Regions from separate parts of the Sulfobacillus thermosulfidooxidans genome, predicted to be linked through region 3. Evidence: riboswitches for the same ligand, from Rfam matches in the RefSeq annotation. Region 3 holds a riboswitch; each other region holds the start of a gene.
What was found. Region 3 has a riboswitch for fluoride ahead of AOA63_RS16955 (respiratory chain complex I subunit 1 family protein). Riboswitches for the same ligand answer to the same signal wherever they lie in the genome.
Positions count from the first base shown of each region.

Region 1 (5,509 bases), on a different contig from region 3:
CCGCAACAACCTATTGCGTTTCCCTAAAAAATGGTATTTACTGGTATTACTGGCACTACATGTAAGGAGGATAAAATGAATACAGTGACGATTGCCGAAATTGCTTCACGACTCGATTTGCCTGAGAGCACGGTCCGTTATTACCGTGACCGGTTCAGTGAGTTTGTCCCCGTCATTGGCAAAGGTCGCCAACGCCGGTATCCTGAAGAAGCTGTGGAAATTTTTCATACCATTGCTGATGGCCTACGCAATGGACAAACGGCCACGATGGTCGAAGAGACATTGGGCAGACTCTATCCCAGAAATGTCGAAACCACGGAAACGGAACTGGCTCAAGTCACAGCAGGCACACCGCAACAAGTTGCTCAAGCTATGGTACAAGTTCTTTATCAACAATCAGAAGAAATCCAGGCCATGCGGCTGTCATTAGAACAGATCAAAGATGATTTAGACCGTAAATATGAAGAAAATGTTGCCGTGGTGGCAGAAGCCTTTGAAAAACTGAAATCTCATATGGACACACAAGATATGCAGAATGCGCGATTGGCAAGGGAACGCGATCAATTTATTGTTTCTCAGATGCGGGACATGCTTCAAAAATCACAACAAACTCAAGCCCAATCCAAATCATGGTGGCAAAAGTGGTGGGGTAAAAATTCCGATCAAGCCTCGGTTCGTAGTTAAGTTCCCTGTCCGGACGCCTCAAGGCGTCCGGATTATTGCTTGTTAACGGGTTGTAACCATCCGGCCAAAGTCGCTCCGACCATTTGAGCCATGGTGTCATCCATAATCATCATTCCATGATGAGAATGCATAGCATGAATCCATGTGACCGTAATTGCCATAACGACAAATGAGCCAACCATACCGCCAGCGGTCGCCCCGATCATAGCCGTCATGAGATCAAACCGACCTTGGACTAAGGACATAACAGCTAATAATATGGCGGTTCCTAGTGCCAAAAGCACAAATGTAATCATCCAATTCGCTGTCCACCACGAGAACAATACCGTACTGATGACTGCTGACAGCATGGAAAGTTCCAGGGAATGGGTTCGAAAAATAGACATTCTCCGCCTTTCTTCTGTAGGATTTTCTATGTCATATGATACAAACCCCTCAACAAGAACTAATGATTGTTCCCCATTTGTCCCTCCGAATCTTTTCTGCAGGCCATCTTGCGATCAGGCGTTTTATATTGTTGATTCAGGTCCATTCTTCTTGGGAGGGCTCACGACACGCAAGTTGCGCCGTCGCCACCAACGTTTCACTGAAGAAAAAGAACCGTGAATCATAAACATTGTCCCTAAAGGGATCATGCCGAAAAATAACAAAGCTGCCCAGCTGACCCAATCATTCCCCCTAGCCAGATCTGAATAGCGGCGCATAATGATAAAAGCCAGAGCCCCATTAGCTAATAAAGGAATAAACAGAATAACCCACCACAGGTTGGATGCCATATTCCTCGAAGAGGATTTAACATGCCCTAAATCCGAACGACGCATTTTCATTTCTTGTCCTCCTAACCACAACCCTTTCTACAAGGCTTTCCCTGGCATGTACGGCGCAAAACATATGACCCCCACCCGTTCATGGATCATCCCAAGCAAAGGATATAATCCGTATGGGTAGGAGTCATTAGTCCTGGGGACAGTTTTTCTTTTGGCCACAACCAAAAGAACGCAGAACTCCATTGCAATATGATTAGTATATCGTACAAAATTTCAAGGCGACAAGACTCTTCCTAAGCATTTCGTGGTGTCATCTTTCCACGAGGATAAACACGCAGTCAATTACCTCGCCCTAAAGGACGAGGCTTGGATCTAAACTCCACCGCAATTCCAAAAACCTTTGCAGGCGTTTGGCTTTGGCTTCATGATCCGACCCATTTCCACCCGCACATAGCAAAAGCACAGTTGAAACGTGACAGTGATTTCAACTGTGCCATATTATCCCAAGCTATTTGTTGTTAGTTCAGTTAACGTGATTTTTGTGATTAAACAATCTTGTTCACCAGAACGGTCTTTATTCCACGGTGACAGATTTGGCCAAATTTCTCGGTTGATCGACATCATGGCCGCGGGCCACCGCCGTATAATAGGCCAAGAGTTGTAACGGGATCGCCGCCAATACCGGGGCTAAAAGGGGTTCCTCGATCGGTACCGCTATGCGGTGGTCAATAGGGAGAGTAGGAGGCAACCAATCATCAACGATTCCCCACACTTCAGCACCGCGGGCTTTCACTTCCAAAATATTTGATACCGTCTTATCCGCTACTTCCCGTTCCGTCACAATCGCCACGACCGGAGTGCCTTCTTCAATTAATGCTAAGGTCCCGTGTTTGAGTTCGCCCGCCGCATACGCTTCGGCATGTAAATACGAGATTTCCTTAATCTTCAGCTGTCCTTCCATCGCTAAGGCATAATCAAGCCCGCGGCCAATATAAAACACATCATGCATCTTAGCCAATTTCGCCGCCATACCTTGAATCCCTTGGTTCATCCGCTCGAGCACTTTATGTCCTAATAATGGTAACTGTAACATGCGCCGGACCAGATCCGGTCGAGGATTCCCGCGCACTTGGGCGAGTGCTAAAGCTAGCAGCGTCAAAACCAGAATTTGGGTTGTATAGGCTTTAGTCGATGCTACCGCAATTTCTGGTCCGGCTAAGGTGTAAGCCACCGCATCGGATTCCCTGGCCACTGTTGACCCAACCGTATTGGTTATACTATAGGTAAATACGCCTTGCTCGTGGGCCATCCGCAAGCAAGCCAAGGTGTCTGCCGTTTCTCCAGATTGAGATATGGCTAATACCATGGTGTCCTTATCTAATATCGGATGAGCATAACGAAATTCGGAGGCGACATCAACATTGACGGGAACCCGCGCCAACCGTTCGATTAAAGATTTTCCGATTAATCCTGCGTGGTAGGCGGTCCCGGCCGCAACAATTTGAATCCGTTGCAACCTCGTCAATAACTCGGGTGTCAATCCTATTTCTTTGGCGACCACCTGGTCTTCATGAATGCGCCCTAAAAGGCAGTCTCCCCAAACATCGGGCTGCTCCATAATTTCTTTTAACATAAAGTGCGCATAGCCACCGCGTTCCGCTTGCTTAATATCCCAATCCACGGTAATAACAGGACGAGTAATCATATCCCCCGCCAAATTCGTAATGGTCACAGAACGCGGGGTAACCACAGCCATATCGCCGTTTTCTAGAATTTGAGCGCGTTTGGTCGCCGCTAAAAAGGCACTAAAGTCCGAAGCCAAATAATTGGCGTCCTCGCCCAATCCAATAATTAAAGGACTCGTGCGCCGCACAGCCACAATCCGGTCAGGATGCCTCGAAGAAATTGCTAAAAAGGCATAGGCCCCTTCTAATCGACTTTCTGCTTTGCGCACGGCTCCTTCTAAATCCTCAGCCCCACCATATTCTTCTAACAAGTGAGGGATGACTTCGGTATCGGTTTCTGATTGAAACACATGGCCTTTCGCAATTAATTCTTCACGCAGGGCCTGGAAATTTTCAATAATGCCATTGTGAACCGTTGCAATTTCTCCCCGGCAATCGGTATGCGGATGTGCATTTTCATCCGTTGGCCGCCCATGCGTGGCCCATCTGGTATGCCCGATCCCACAAGGAACTCCCGACGGTAAGGAGGCCAATAATTCGCCCAAGGCCGCAAGTTTTCCGCGAGTCTTCTGAATAGCAATGCCCGATGAGGCAGCCAACGCAATACCCGCCGAATCATAGCCTCGATATTCCAAACGTTTTAGTCCATTAAAAATAAAGGGGAGGGCATCGTCTTTCTCCCCAACGAATCCTACAATGCCACACACTTGTCATCGCCTCCAATATGATTGGAGTCGGTCCCAACTACACGTTTTTGTGTCGTCTTTACAAACGACCTTTGTTCGTGATTTGACGACTGTCGGGAAGCCGGAGGTCACCCGCCGAAGACTTCGAGATCCCTCACCTCGTCAACCTTTCGTCTCAAACCTACGGTATGTTCCGCTTTCTGTCATTCTCGAACGAAAGGTTCCGGCGCTATTTGGGCCCTATGCAGGTCATGCCTTAGCCGACTCCAAAGCATGCTGCACGACCGATTCTAAACGGTCAGCCCACATTTTAATATCTTGAGGATCACGTCCCTCTACCATAATACGCAACAAAGGCTCTGTTCCGGAAGGCCGGATAAAAACACGCCCATCACGACCTAAACTCTTTTCGGCCTCTTTGACTAATTCAACGAGACCGGGAATACTCTCCCATTCTGCCACGGTCTTTTCAATTCTTACGTTACGCAATATTTGCGGGTAACGTTCCACTGCACGCACAAGTTCCGCTAACGGACGATTTTGTCGGCGAATCTCTGCTAAAAGAGCCAAAGCTGTCAATAATCCATCGCCAGTAGAAGCGTACTGGGCTAAAATCACATGTCCCGATTGTTCACCCCCAAGGACAAAACCCTGCTCCCGCATGCGTTGTGCAACCCAGCGGTCGCCCACGGGTGTGCGTTCGAGCACAATGCCTTCTTTTTCCAGAGCACGTTCGAGACCTAAATTCGACATCACGGTGGCGACGACGGTATTTTGGGCCAACAAGCCTTGTCGCTTGAGACCCGTCGCCAAAACAAACAAAATTTCATCACCGTCTACAATATGTCCTGTATGATCAACAGCAATTAAACGATCGGCATCCCCATCAAAAGCTAAACCTAAATCCCACCGATTCAACAACACTTGTTCTTGCAACGTCGACGGATCTGTGGCTCCGCAACGGACATTGATTAAGGAGCCTTCCGGTTCATTAAACAAAGGATGGACATGCACGCCGAGATTTCGCAAGACCCTTTCTGCCGTCGCACTAGCCGCTCCGTGTCCTAAATCCAGTCCCACATGGAGCTCGGGAATAATTCCCGCAAATAAACTCTCTAAATACCGAAGGTAATGGTCGATAGCTGTTGTCTCATAATGAAACACGCGTCCAATATGAGTGTCACCCAGGGCTGGGAATTGTCCAGATACGACCATCTGCTCGACGAGCGTCTCTTGCTCAATGGGCCATTTTCGTCCTTGCTGATCTAATAACTTGATTCCGTTGTATTGCGGTGGATTGTGCGATGCGGAAATCATCACCCCGGCTTGGCAATCCATTTTTCCGATCAAATATGCCAGAGCCGGAGTCGGTAGCATTCCGACTAACAACACATCGACGCCACTTGCGGTAAATCCGGCTGTTAACGCCGCTTCTAACATCGGGCCCGAAATACGTGTGTCCCGTCCAATCAAAACGCGAGCGCCAGGCCCCAGGGACTCGGCAGCAGCTCTTGCAATGTTCGTGGCTAAATCAATCGTGAGGTCTACATTCGCAATACCCCGAGCCCCATCCGTTCCAAACAACGACATGAACGACAGTCCCTTCAATCCGTTAAATAAACACCTGCTGATACCCTATTATCCCGCTTTGGTAATGGTGACAGTCACGCTAACATCTTGTTGTTTG
Region 1 covers NZ_LGRO01000001.1:43,715-49,223, reverse strand. Annotated here, with positions in the region: gene AOA63_RS00230 (MerR family transcriptional regulator) at 76-684, shown strand; gene AOA63_RS00225 (hypothetical protein) at 717-1,070, opposite strand; gene AOA63_RS00220 (hypothetical protein) at 1,194-1,511, opposite strand; fluoride riboswitch at 1,623-1,707, opposite strand; gene glmS (glutamine--fructose-6-phosphate transaminase (isomerizing)) at 2,026-3,843, opposite strand; gene glmM (phosphoglucosamine mutase) at 4,072-5,412, opposite strand; gene AOA63_RS00205 (CdaR family protein) at 5,461-5,509, opposite strand, start outside.
Region 1: another riboswitch for fluoride. It lies ahead of AOA63_RS00220 (hypothetical protein); the one in region 3 lies ahead of AOA63_RS16955 (respiratory chain complex I subunit 1 family protein).

Region 2 (5,509 bases), on a different contig from region 3:
TCACGTTCATATCTGATAAAAGTGGATGGTGGAATCTCTATCAATGGGTTAATGACACAGCTCAGCCGTTATACCCCATGGCTGCCGATTTTGCCATCCCCTCATGGGTTTTTGGTATCACGACTTACGGTTATTTAACGCCAGACCAAATTATCGCTGTGTATACCGAAAATGGTTCAAAGCATTTTGGATTGATTGATATCCAAACCCACAATTTGACAGAAATCAAAACGTCGTATACGTATTTTTCCTTACCTGTCACCCACAATCAGCGCGTGGCGATGATTGCCGGTTCGTGGCAAGAACCCGCTGCCTTAGTGTTGTGGGATGAAAATCATAGAGAACCTGAAATCATCAAACACTCACAAAATATGAACATGAATTCGGAAGATATCAGCGTACCCTCTTTCTTAACCTTTCCAACGTCTCATAATCAAGAAGCTTACATGCAGTTTTATCTCCCTAAAAATCATGCCTTTGAAGGACCTTCGGATGAAAAACCGCCCCTGATTGTGGTTTGCCATGGAGGGCCCACTAGCAGCGGCACGCCACTGTTTCAGCTAGCCATGCAGTATTGGACCACACGCGGATTTGCTGTGGCGGATATCGATTATGGCGGTTCAAGCGGTTATGGGCGCGCATATCGTCAGCGACTCGCCGGACAATGGGGAGTTGTCGATGTGGAAGACTGTACACAGGCCGCTTTATATTTAGCCGAGCAGGGACTCGTGGATGGGAAGCGCATGGTGATTAGGGGAGGCAGTGCGGGAGGCTTTACCACCTTAGCCTGCTTAGCATTTCGCGATGTATTTCGGGCCGGCGCCAGTTATTACGGTGTCAGTGACCTCGGAGCTTTAGCTCGTGAGACACACAAATTCGAGTCTCGGTATATGGACAGTATGGTCGGCCCTTGGCCGGAGGCAGAAGCCATCTACCGTGCACGATCTCCTTTATTTCATGCGGGCCAAATCCACACCCCCGTCATCTTTTTCCAAGGTCTTGATGACAAAATCGTCCTTCCCAATCAAGCAGAAATAATGGTTGAGAAGCTGAGGAAAAATCATGTCCCGGTGGCCTACATCGCTTTTCCTGAAGAAGGACATGGATTTTCGACAGGCCCCCAATATCAAACGTGCTATAGAGGCCGAATTATATTTTTATAGCCGTGTTCTAGGATTTGCGTTACCGGAAGACATTGAACCGGTACACATCGAAAATCTGGGCTAGGGCAGAAAGGTTGTACTCGGAAAAATTGTCCTATTATAGACAGCGTTCCGGTATAAAAATATACTTACACAACGAGGGCGACAGACCACATATTGTCAAATGTTGTCTATATAACGTACAATGTCGTTAAATTGATTGGTCATGGTGTTGACCATTAACCGCTTAATTTTAAGCTAATGACACCTATCTCCACATAGGAGGAGGTGTCATTTTTTATTCTTTTTTCACTACTGTAATAATAGGATGCATCGTGGACTTGCGCCATTGGTTGAATATTTTGGATATGTTATGCTACACTTAGTAAAAGTTTTCCAATTCCATAGTCATTTCGCAATCGGTGAGTACACTTGATCAACAGTGTAAGACATCATTCTTCGCACTGATTACGAGCCCCAGTACCAGGATTACGACATCATGGGGTTGACGTGTTCGTGGAACAAATCGGGATTTCCACGTAAAAAACTGCTCTGTGCTCATGGGAATACAAAAATCAGTCGATGAATACATGTGCATGAAGAGCATGTCACCATGTAATGATATGGATTTTTCGCGGATTTTTCCTATCTGGTGCAAGATTTCACCGGTGTGTTTACTGATCCCACGGGTCTTATTAAGACTGGTCCTGTTAAAGGTAGAAAAGCAACACAATATGTCATGGAAACCATTCTAGGAGTAAAGGGGGTACGATTATGCATTGGTTACGGGTTAACCCATTACACACTGAAGTCACCGGATCCCTAGATGTTCCTCCGTCAAAATATCATTTACACCGTGCCTTAATTCTCGCAGCACTTAGTCACGGGCACTCCGTCATTTCCGGTTCATCAACTGCCTTACACGTTCGCCATACCTTAAGAGCTCTACGAGATTTGGGGATCCCCATAGACAACGTGTCAGAGGGGTATCACGTTAAGGGGCAAGCGTTTTCTCCCCCAAGAGGTTATGTGAGAGTTGGCAGTTCCGGTTCCACCGCTCAATTTCTTCTCGCTCTGTGCTCCCTCTCGCCTCATCCCCTCACCATGATCGGTTCGCCCAATTTAAGTCGGCGTCCCCTCAAACCTCTACTCCAAGCCTTCTCACGATATGGCATTGCCTGGCAATCCCGTGGTTATTCATTGCCCGTAACCATCCTTCCAGGTGCCCCAAAAGGTGGAGACATTACCATTCCTGGACTGTTAAGTCAGTGGGCATCGAGTCTTCTTCTGGTATCACCGTTTGCTTCAAGGCCCACATCTTTACGCATCTCGCCGCCCGTTGCGGAAGAACCTTATGTGCAATTGACATGGCGCATGATGACCCTGTTCGGTTTAAAAGGTTCTGTTGATTGGGAGCGCCATGAGTTCATCATTGCCCCTCAGAGTCTTAAAGCCAGGGATTACCAGGCACCGCCAGATTTTTCGTCACTGGCGTTTCCACTCGCTTTTCTCGCCTTACATGGGGGAAGCCTTCAAATTCACTCCTACCGCGACTCCCAAGATCATCCCGAAGGCACCATTATTAAATTATTAGAGGACATTGGCCTCAAACTTCACAGACATGATGCAACCGACACTTTATGGGCTGAATCCGACGGACACATCCGACCCTTTTCGGTTAGTGTCCGCGATACACCCGATCTGCTTCCAGTATTGGCTGTTTTAGCAGCGGCAGCTTCCGGTCGCAGCGTCATCACCGACATCGAATCAAATCGGCATAAAGAATCGAACCGCGTATTAGCCATGTTGCAGCTAAGAAAAATGGGTGCACATATTGAAGAAATCGGCAACACCCTGGTCATTCATGGAGGTAAAAGGCTTCATCGAACCGAGTTATCGTCTTTCAATGATCATCGGGTATTAATGGCATTGGCTTTAGCGGCTAGTCACGCCGATGCTCCTTCACGGATTTCGCATGGGTATGCCTACCGCATTTCTTATCCTCAATTTCTTGATGTGATGCAGTCTTTAGGCCTTCAGGCCAACGTCGTGGACGAAGATTTTACAGATACCTTCAGAGACTCTATTGGGGAGGATCTGCAATCCACAAGGAGGCAAAATGTTGATGATTGTGCCGGAACGCCTTAATCAAGTCCCTGACGAACGACCCGCTATTTATTCCCCGGATACGGAGCACCCTCTTTCCTATGGTCAACTACGACAATGGGCCAAGGAAGTTTCCCAAGGACTCTTGTGCCGAGAAATCCAAGCGGGCGATGTCGTGATGTACCAGTTGCCCAACCACCGTGAGTTTGCAGTTTTAACCTTAGCATTGTGGAACATCGGTGCCATTCCTTGTCCTGTCCTGCCACAACTGAATCGCCACGAACTGCACTTCATCGCCCAAACAACAAAGACACGTTGTGTCATCGCATGGAAAACATGGCGCAAAACGGATTACCAAAAACTTTACCAGGTAGCTTTTGCTGAATTGCCTCATGTGCAGCAAATTTTTCTCGATCCAGAAAAGAAAGGGCAAATTTGGCACGATTTTGGTGGACTAGCCCATCGCGCTCCTCTGACCGACCTTCGTTGGGAAAGCGACTCTCCTGCCCAAATTCTATTCACATCTGGTACCACCGGGGTTCCCAAAGGTGTCGTTCACACTCACCGAACATTGGCTCAGGCCCTTCAAGCGCACACCGATTCCCTTCATCTTGGGGCTGATGATACCGTTTGGGTTCCCAGCCCCCTTGCCCATCAAACAGGGTTTCTCTATGGCATGATGTTAGCATGGTATTTAGGCAGTGCGGCGATTTATCAAGCCTGCTGGGATCCCCTTCACATCAAAGAGATCATGAGACGCTTCCAGCCCCGATTTATTCAGGCGGCTCTCCCATTTCTTCGAGATGTGTTAGATGTCACTCCAACAATCTCCTCCCTACGCTATTTTATTGTGACAGGGGCTCCGGTTCCTCGAGAATTAGCCGCGCAAGCCCGCCAGCGCCTTCAGTGCCATGTGTCAGGCGCTTGGGGTTCCACCGAGTGCTGTTTGGCAACGGTATCCACACCGGAAGATCCTCCCGAAAAAGGCTGGCAAACCGACGGAAAACCCTTACCCGGCACCCATCTTCGTATTGTTGATGATCAAGGACGCATCCGGGCAGCTGGGGAAGAAGGACGTTTACATGTGAAAACACCTTACACCTTTGTCACCTACCTGAACCAGCCTGAAGAACGAACGCGAAAGCTCAACGACGAAGGATTTTTTGATACTGGCGATATGGCATACCTGGATGCCGAGGGATTTTTGCATCTCACTGGACGTGTTCAGGACGCAATTAACCGGGGCGGAGAGAAGATTCCGGTAAAAGTCCTTGAAGACATGTTGTATACTCACCCCAAAATCGTGGATGCTGCGTTGTTTGGCATTTCTGACCCGCGTTTGGGAGAACGCATTGGCTTGGCATGTGTCATTGAGCCCCACAGCACATTGTCTTTAGAAGAAGTTACCGAGTTTTTAAGGGACAAGGGGATTGCCAAAATCTACTGGCCAGAACGTCTCTGGCTATTAGAATCCTTACCTCGCACAGCCAGCGGCAAGATTCAAAAATATGTGCTTAAGCAACAATTCACAGACACTCTGTCGACTAAAGGAGATTAAGAACAATGCATTCTGCAGATTATGAACAGTTGTCCCAACAGGTTCGTCACTTCGTCTTTCACCGGGCTCCAGAGTTGGCACGCGATATCGAGGATTTAGGAACGTGCGGTCCTGAAATATGGCAAGAATTGCGCCAAGAGGGATTCTTGCGTCTGGCAGCACCTCAGGAATATGGAGGAATAGGTCTCGATTTCATCCAGTATTTGCAGCTTTTAGAACTATTTTCGCAAATGCATGGATCTTTACGGATGATCGTCCATGTAAATAATGGGATCTGGCGGGCTTTGGCCAGACGGGCTACTAAAGAACAAGTTGAACGGTTCGTGCGGGCTCAAGTTGCCGGCGACATTGTCGTCGCCTTTACCTTAACCGAGCCGAACGCCGGAACCGGCACCGACATACAAACCACATGTTACAAAGATGGCAATACCTATTACGTCTCTGGAGAAAAATGGCTCATCACCTTTGGCGATACGGCCGATTGGTATCTATTGTTTGCTCGCTTGGCAAAATCCCAAGGCGATCATGGTACTATTGCCCTCATGGTGCCGCGCAATACGCCCCGTCTCATAGTAGAACCGATGCCACCTGCCATGGGATTGCGCGGCACCGGCCATGCCCATTTGATTTTGAACGATTGTCCTGTTGACGTCTCGTGTCGGTTAGGTGAAGAGGGAGAGGGCCTTGACATTGCCTTTCAAGG
Region 2 covers NZ_LGRO01000001.1:2,485,957-2,491,465, reverse strand. Annotated here, with positions in the region: gene AOA63_RS12195 (alpha/beta hydrolase family protein) at 1-1,163, shown strand, start outside; fluoride riboswitch at 1,356-1,420, shown strand; gene AOA63_RS12190 (3-phosphoshikimate 1-carboxyvinyltransferase) at 1,917-3,290, shown strand; gene AOA63_RS12185 (AMP-binding protein) at 3,268-4,806, shown strand; gene AOA63_RS12180 (acyl-CoA dehydrogenase family protein) at 4,812-5,509, shown strand, end outside.
Region 2: another riboswitch for fluoride. It lies ahead of AOA63_RS12190 (3-phosphoshikimate 1-carboxyvinyltransferase); the one in region 3 lies ahead of AOA63_RS16955 (respiratory chain complex I subunit 1 family protein).

Region 3 (5,509 bases):
CAGATTACCTGGGACGCGGTATCGCGAGATATGTCTTCTTGAAGATGGATCCATTCACCGATTCCTGCTGTAGATGGTCTAGGAACCTCCCTTGGGTGAGAAAGACCCCACCATTCATATTCTTTGGATCCCGGGTGGCGGCCAATTCCCCACAATATTCCGTCCGGACCGGGTGTTAATAAAACTAATAGGGTCCCTTCGCGCCTTCGTTGAACAATGTGGTCAAGCCAGCTTACCGCTTCTTCTTCGCCCCAAATCTGTTCCACAGAGCTCACTCCCTTCTCACCGTGACCTGTTCATTGTCTAATTTCTTGGCATCAAGACGCTAGATGGCGAATTGTAGCGCAAGATGGCAGCCGCATGATGAAACATGTGTGGCAAAAGACCCGGCAAAGCAATGCCTCCAATCACAACCAATACCCCGAGTGTCATTGAGGGCAGGATCAATCGCCATGGTTCATGAACGCGGGTTTTGCGCGATTCACCCGGGGTAAATAGCCAGCGCGGCATTTTTAAGGTAATCCCGCCAAAGATGGCTAAAAGGAGAATAATCGCCACAACAGTGATGAGCACATATCCCTGCGCAATGCCTCCCATTAAAATGAGCCATTCACTCCAAAAAGGGGCAAAGGGCGGCAATCCGACAATTCCGGTTGCCCCTAAGGCCAATAATCCGCCGGTATATGGCGAACTTTCTAACAAACCGGAGGTTTCCGGTAGGCTTGACACGCCATGATAATAGAGCCGGACGGTCCCTGCGTTATAGAACAACAACGTTTTATTAATGGCATGGGTCCAAACGTGCAGTAATGCCCCTAAAACGCCTAGTCCCCCAAAGCCCAAACCCAGAGCAATAAGGCCAATGTGCTCGATGCTCGAGTATGCCCAAAGACGCTTGAGATCTTTTTGAAATGCCACAAAACTGGCCGCGATGATAAGCGATAACAGGCCTAAAATCCATAACAAATCATGAGGCCAAGCTGCTGGAACGGCACTGGCTGAAAGCGAAAACAATCGATCAAGAATTAAGACTGCTCCAGCTAACTTCACCCCAGATAATAGAGCCGATACAGGAGCTGGCGCTTCACTGTGCGCATCCGGCAACCATGTGTGAAAGGGCGCTAATCCGGCTTTGGCTCCATAACCGACTGCGGCCAAAATAATACCGGCCAAGACCATGGTCGAGTTGACGGGCAAAGATGTCGGAGAAGGCATCAATCCCCACGTGCCCAAATTCCTGGCACTTCCCAAGAGAATCAAAATTGTTCCGAGAAGACCAGCTAATCCCCCGCTCTCCGTCACCACTAGATACCGCCAAGCCGCCTCAAGCGACGTCTTTGTACCTGAAGTCTGCACCAAATAGATAGATGATAATGTCGCCACCTCAAGTGCTACCCAAAGCAGCAGATAGTTGGCCAATAACGCCATCGCCATCAATGAACCGACAAAGGTGTAAAGGCCTAAATAATATCCTTTAACGCGGTGCCCATCCCAATCATGCAAGACGCTCTCGACCGCAATATAGGGACCGGAAAACCAAATGGCAAAAGCCCCAAACACGGTTGCCGTAATATCAAACCAGTAGGCCAAAGCGTCGACAGGATGAAAGAGATGCCATAAAGGCATGAACAAAGAAGCGATCATGAGGACAATGATGAGTCCATTGAATGCCCGGAGATATTCCACGGGAAGGATCCAGCCGATAAAGATGGCTCCCAATAAAATGGCCAGCGGCCAGATATTTATCCACACGTTCATCCTTTTAATTCCCCCGCTTTTCTGACGTCGACGGAATCATATTGGGCCCGCATCAGGGCCATATAAACGCTCAAGAGTAAAGCCATACCAATCGCTACCCCGTCAGCCAAAATGTCAGGGATCAGGGGAAACGCGGTCACTAACACAATAGCGAGCGTACTGGTAATGACCTCAAAATTTAACAAGCCCCAGGCTTCACTCCAAATTTCATAGCGAAGCGTCATCTGAACAAAAGCCACTAACCATGCCGCCCACAAAATCCCTTGAGTGACGGGATGATCGCCATGGAATTGTTCTCCTAGCAAAAAGCCCAAAATGGTTACGGTCAAACTGATGATTAACACAAACGCCATGCCGAACCGGCTTTGGGCACTGTAATCGCGTTCGACCGCATAAGATCCCGTATGCATCACATAAGGCACGACAATCACTTTGACAATGACAACCAAGGCTGCGGAAATCCATAGCCCATTTTGATGCAGGCTTTGAGCTAACAGCGCTAGGAGAGAGGCCTGGGCTAAGGCATCCAAACGATATAAAATCCTTGCCGACCGATTGTTTTTGACAAGAATGACGATGACAGTAAAGGCCCACATGAAGGAAGCTGTTAACCGCAGCCACATGCTCAAGGTCATCTTTGCCCCACCTCCTTTCGTTTACACTAAAGACCATGCCGCAGTCACCGCACCAATAATCGCTAGAACAATCGCTGCAGTAATAAAGTCCACATTGCGGATTAAACGCAATTTGGCAAAACTGACCTCAATGGTTATTAACACGCCAGCAGCGAAAATCAGTTTCACCATGACCCATAACACCGCTAAAATTAATGATGACAAGGCCAGTGAGCGAGCGAGACCAAATGGCGAGACCAACACATTCATCAAAATGATGGTCAACACCGTAAATTTCATCCAGCCGCCCCATTCATAGAGCATCAAATCCAGGCCGCTCGACTCAAATGTCCGTCCGGGATCAATCATGGAGAGCTCTTGTGCCGTCGATGGATTATCGACTGGAATATGACCACTTTCCGCAATCAAAAAGAGGAACCATCCCACGATAACGAGAATATGCGCGGGACTAAATACCCACGGTGGCGAGCCTAACGTCTGATTAACCACAAACGGTATGGTTGCACCTGCCGCTTGAGCTGCAATAAACACGAGAAGGAGGGCTAAGGGTTCGGTAAACGTCGCAATCAACCGGATCCGGCTCACACCCAAAACCGGATAAACGCTTCCGCTGTCGATAGCCGCAAAAAGTAAAGCAATACCCCCACCTCCCAAAATCATGCCACCGGCTAACATATCGCCCATCCAAGCAAACGGTAGAGGAAACGTCGTCAGCACCGGTATCAACATGGCCACAATGATTGGGGCAATAAAGTAGAAGATGGGTGCCCATTCCGACACCCATGAGCTTTGGGTGGTGCGGATTGTCTCTTTATGCATCCATTTCCGCAAATCACGATAAGGCTGCCAAATGGGCGGCCCATATCGCCCAGCCAACCGCGCTTTGTAGCGGTCCATAATCCCTTTCAAAAGAGGGGAAAAACCCAAAACAAAAAGGACTTGTATGAGTTGGGCCACATATTCATTGACCAAGGTATCATCCTCCCTATATGGGGACAGCGATAAAAGGCAACAATAAATCCTGCCAGGACATTAAATCTGGCAGGAATCATTATCCGCACAATGTACGGAGGTTCTGGACCCATGCTCTGGTCCAAGGCGGAATCCATCGCCCCGTGATGGCGCATTTATTGCGAGTTGTCGCGATCGATGTGTGGATCGTTTGTCTGATTGTGAGTATATTTCACCACTTTCACGGGGTCAATAGTAATCAGTCCGGCGTCCACCATCGTATCTAAAACGGGGAGAAACTTTTCGACATACTCCTTACTATCCACAATCTCCACCAGAATCGGCATATCGCTGGATAAATCTAATAAGTTGACCGTGTGAATTCTGGATGTCGGGCCAAATCCTTCTAATGCACGCATCACGGTGGCTCCAGCCATACCCATTTCCCGTGCTTTCAACACAATGGCATGGTATAGCGGTTTATGATGCCACCTCGCATCTTCGCCAATGAAAATCCTTAGTCGGAGGGCTTCTCCCGATATTTTCACTGCCATACGGTCTCGTCTCCCTATTTTTTTGCTATTGTACCACATCATACAATCTTTGGAAAAAATCAATCGCCCCCATTGCTTTAGGGATTACCTGCCTTGGGCCGCAGCGTCGCTTCTTGTCGGTGTTCTTCACTTATGCCTCCCCTTTAAGTCTTGAGATATCTGGTTGATCCTGCCATCATCTCGTCCAAAGGCAGTAAAAGCGCTCAACACCCGGATATTTCTCGCCTAGTGAAGAAATCATAAACCCACAACCAACGACGATAAAAATCCACGGCATCTCTATCCGTCTCAGCCATGACGCGGATCAATTGTTCCCGCTTCACCACTTCGGCAATAAGGAAGCGTCCCCATCCTTGGTGACGAAAGCTCTTTTCGACAGCAATATGAAGAATTTGTCCTGAAAAATCCGGTAAATGTTTGATCCCGATTACGGCTGCAATATGGATCCCGTCACATAATATGTATAATGATGCATCAGGAGCTGTATAAACTTCAGCCATTACCCTCTCAAGATGCTCTTGTTCGGGATTTCCTACTGCATAGGCTAGCACGTGTACTAATGACTCTTTTGCGATATACGGGTCAGGATATAAGGTTAAGTACATTACTAGGCTCCTAAACGGTTAAGATAAGGAATAGGGTTAACATGACGAGAATATATTAAAGATGAAAAAACACCTACCGGAAGGTAGGTGCGATGCGAGTTAACTAATAAGCCGAGTTCTGTCGAGGATGACCATTTATCTTGGACGCCAGTTACCTGACGCCTCCAGCGACCTACCCGGACAGTCAGCGAGCAACCTCATCCTGCCTCTATTCGGTCTTGCTGCGGGTGGGGTTTACCAAGCAAGTCAGTCACCTGACTTCTGGTGCGCTCTTACCGCACCGTTTCATCCTTACCAAGAGTGACCTTGGCGGTTTGTTTTCTGTGGCACTTTCCTTAGGGTCGCCCCCACTGGACGTTATCCAGCACCCTGCTCTATGCAGCTCGGACTTTCCTCAGATGCCACCTTTCGGATTAGCACCCGCGGTCATCTTGTTAGCTCGCACTTTGGATGTTTATTATCACGCCAAACTGTCCTTTCGTCAACTGATGGTTAATGGGATGACTGTCACAATTTGCTTCGCAGATCTTCCATAGCCTTCACAGCCAATCGATCCGCCATTTCGTTATATTTATTTCCGGAATGACCTTTGACTTTCGTCCAACGAACCTGTCGATCTTTAACCAGATCCAGCATTTGACGCCACAAATCTTGATTTTCCACGGGTTGCCCTTTCGCATTCTTCCACCCGCGCTTTTCCCAACCCGCAAACCAGTTTTGTTGAAACGCATTAATCACATAGGCCGAGTCGCTAAAAATTATTACGTCGGCGTCTTTCGGGGTGTGTTTTAACGCCTCAATCACGGCTGTCATTTCCATTCGGTTATTGGTCGTGCGTGCTTCCGCGCCCGAATATGATGGACCGTCCACAAAAACACAGGCCCAGCCGCCAGGCTGCCCACCGGGTGCTTGATTATTGGCGCAAGCGCCATCTGTATAAACCTGATATGTTATTCCCACAGTCTTTTCTTATCTCCCCATAGTTTATGCAATCCCGGGTATAATA
Region 3 covers NZ_LGRO01000002.1:287,959-293,467, forward strand. Annotated here, with positions in the region: gene AOA63_RS16940 (hypothetical protein) at 1-266, opposite strand, end outside; gene AOA63_RS16945 (proton-conducting transporter membrane subunit) at 304-1,758, opposite strand; gene AOA63_RS16950 (hypothetical protein) at 1,755-2,393, opposite strand; gene AOA63_RS16955 (respiratory chain complex I subunit 1 family protein) at 2,415-3,365, opposite strand; fluoride riboswitch at 3,429-3,515, opposite strand; gene AOA63_RS16960 (DUF190 domain-containing protein) at 3,521-3,898, opposite strand; gene AOA63_RS16965 (GNAT family N-acetyltransferase) at 4,102-4,503, opposite strand; RNA gene rnpB (RNase P RNA component class A) at 4,595-4,945, opposite strand; gene AOA63_RS16970 (ribonuclease H family protein) at 5,011-5,463, opposite strand; gene AOA63_RS16975 (hypothetical protein) at 5,454-5,509, opposite strand, start outside.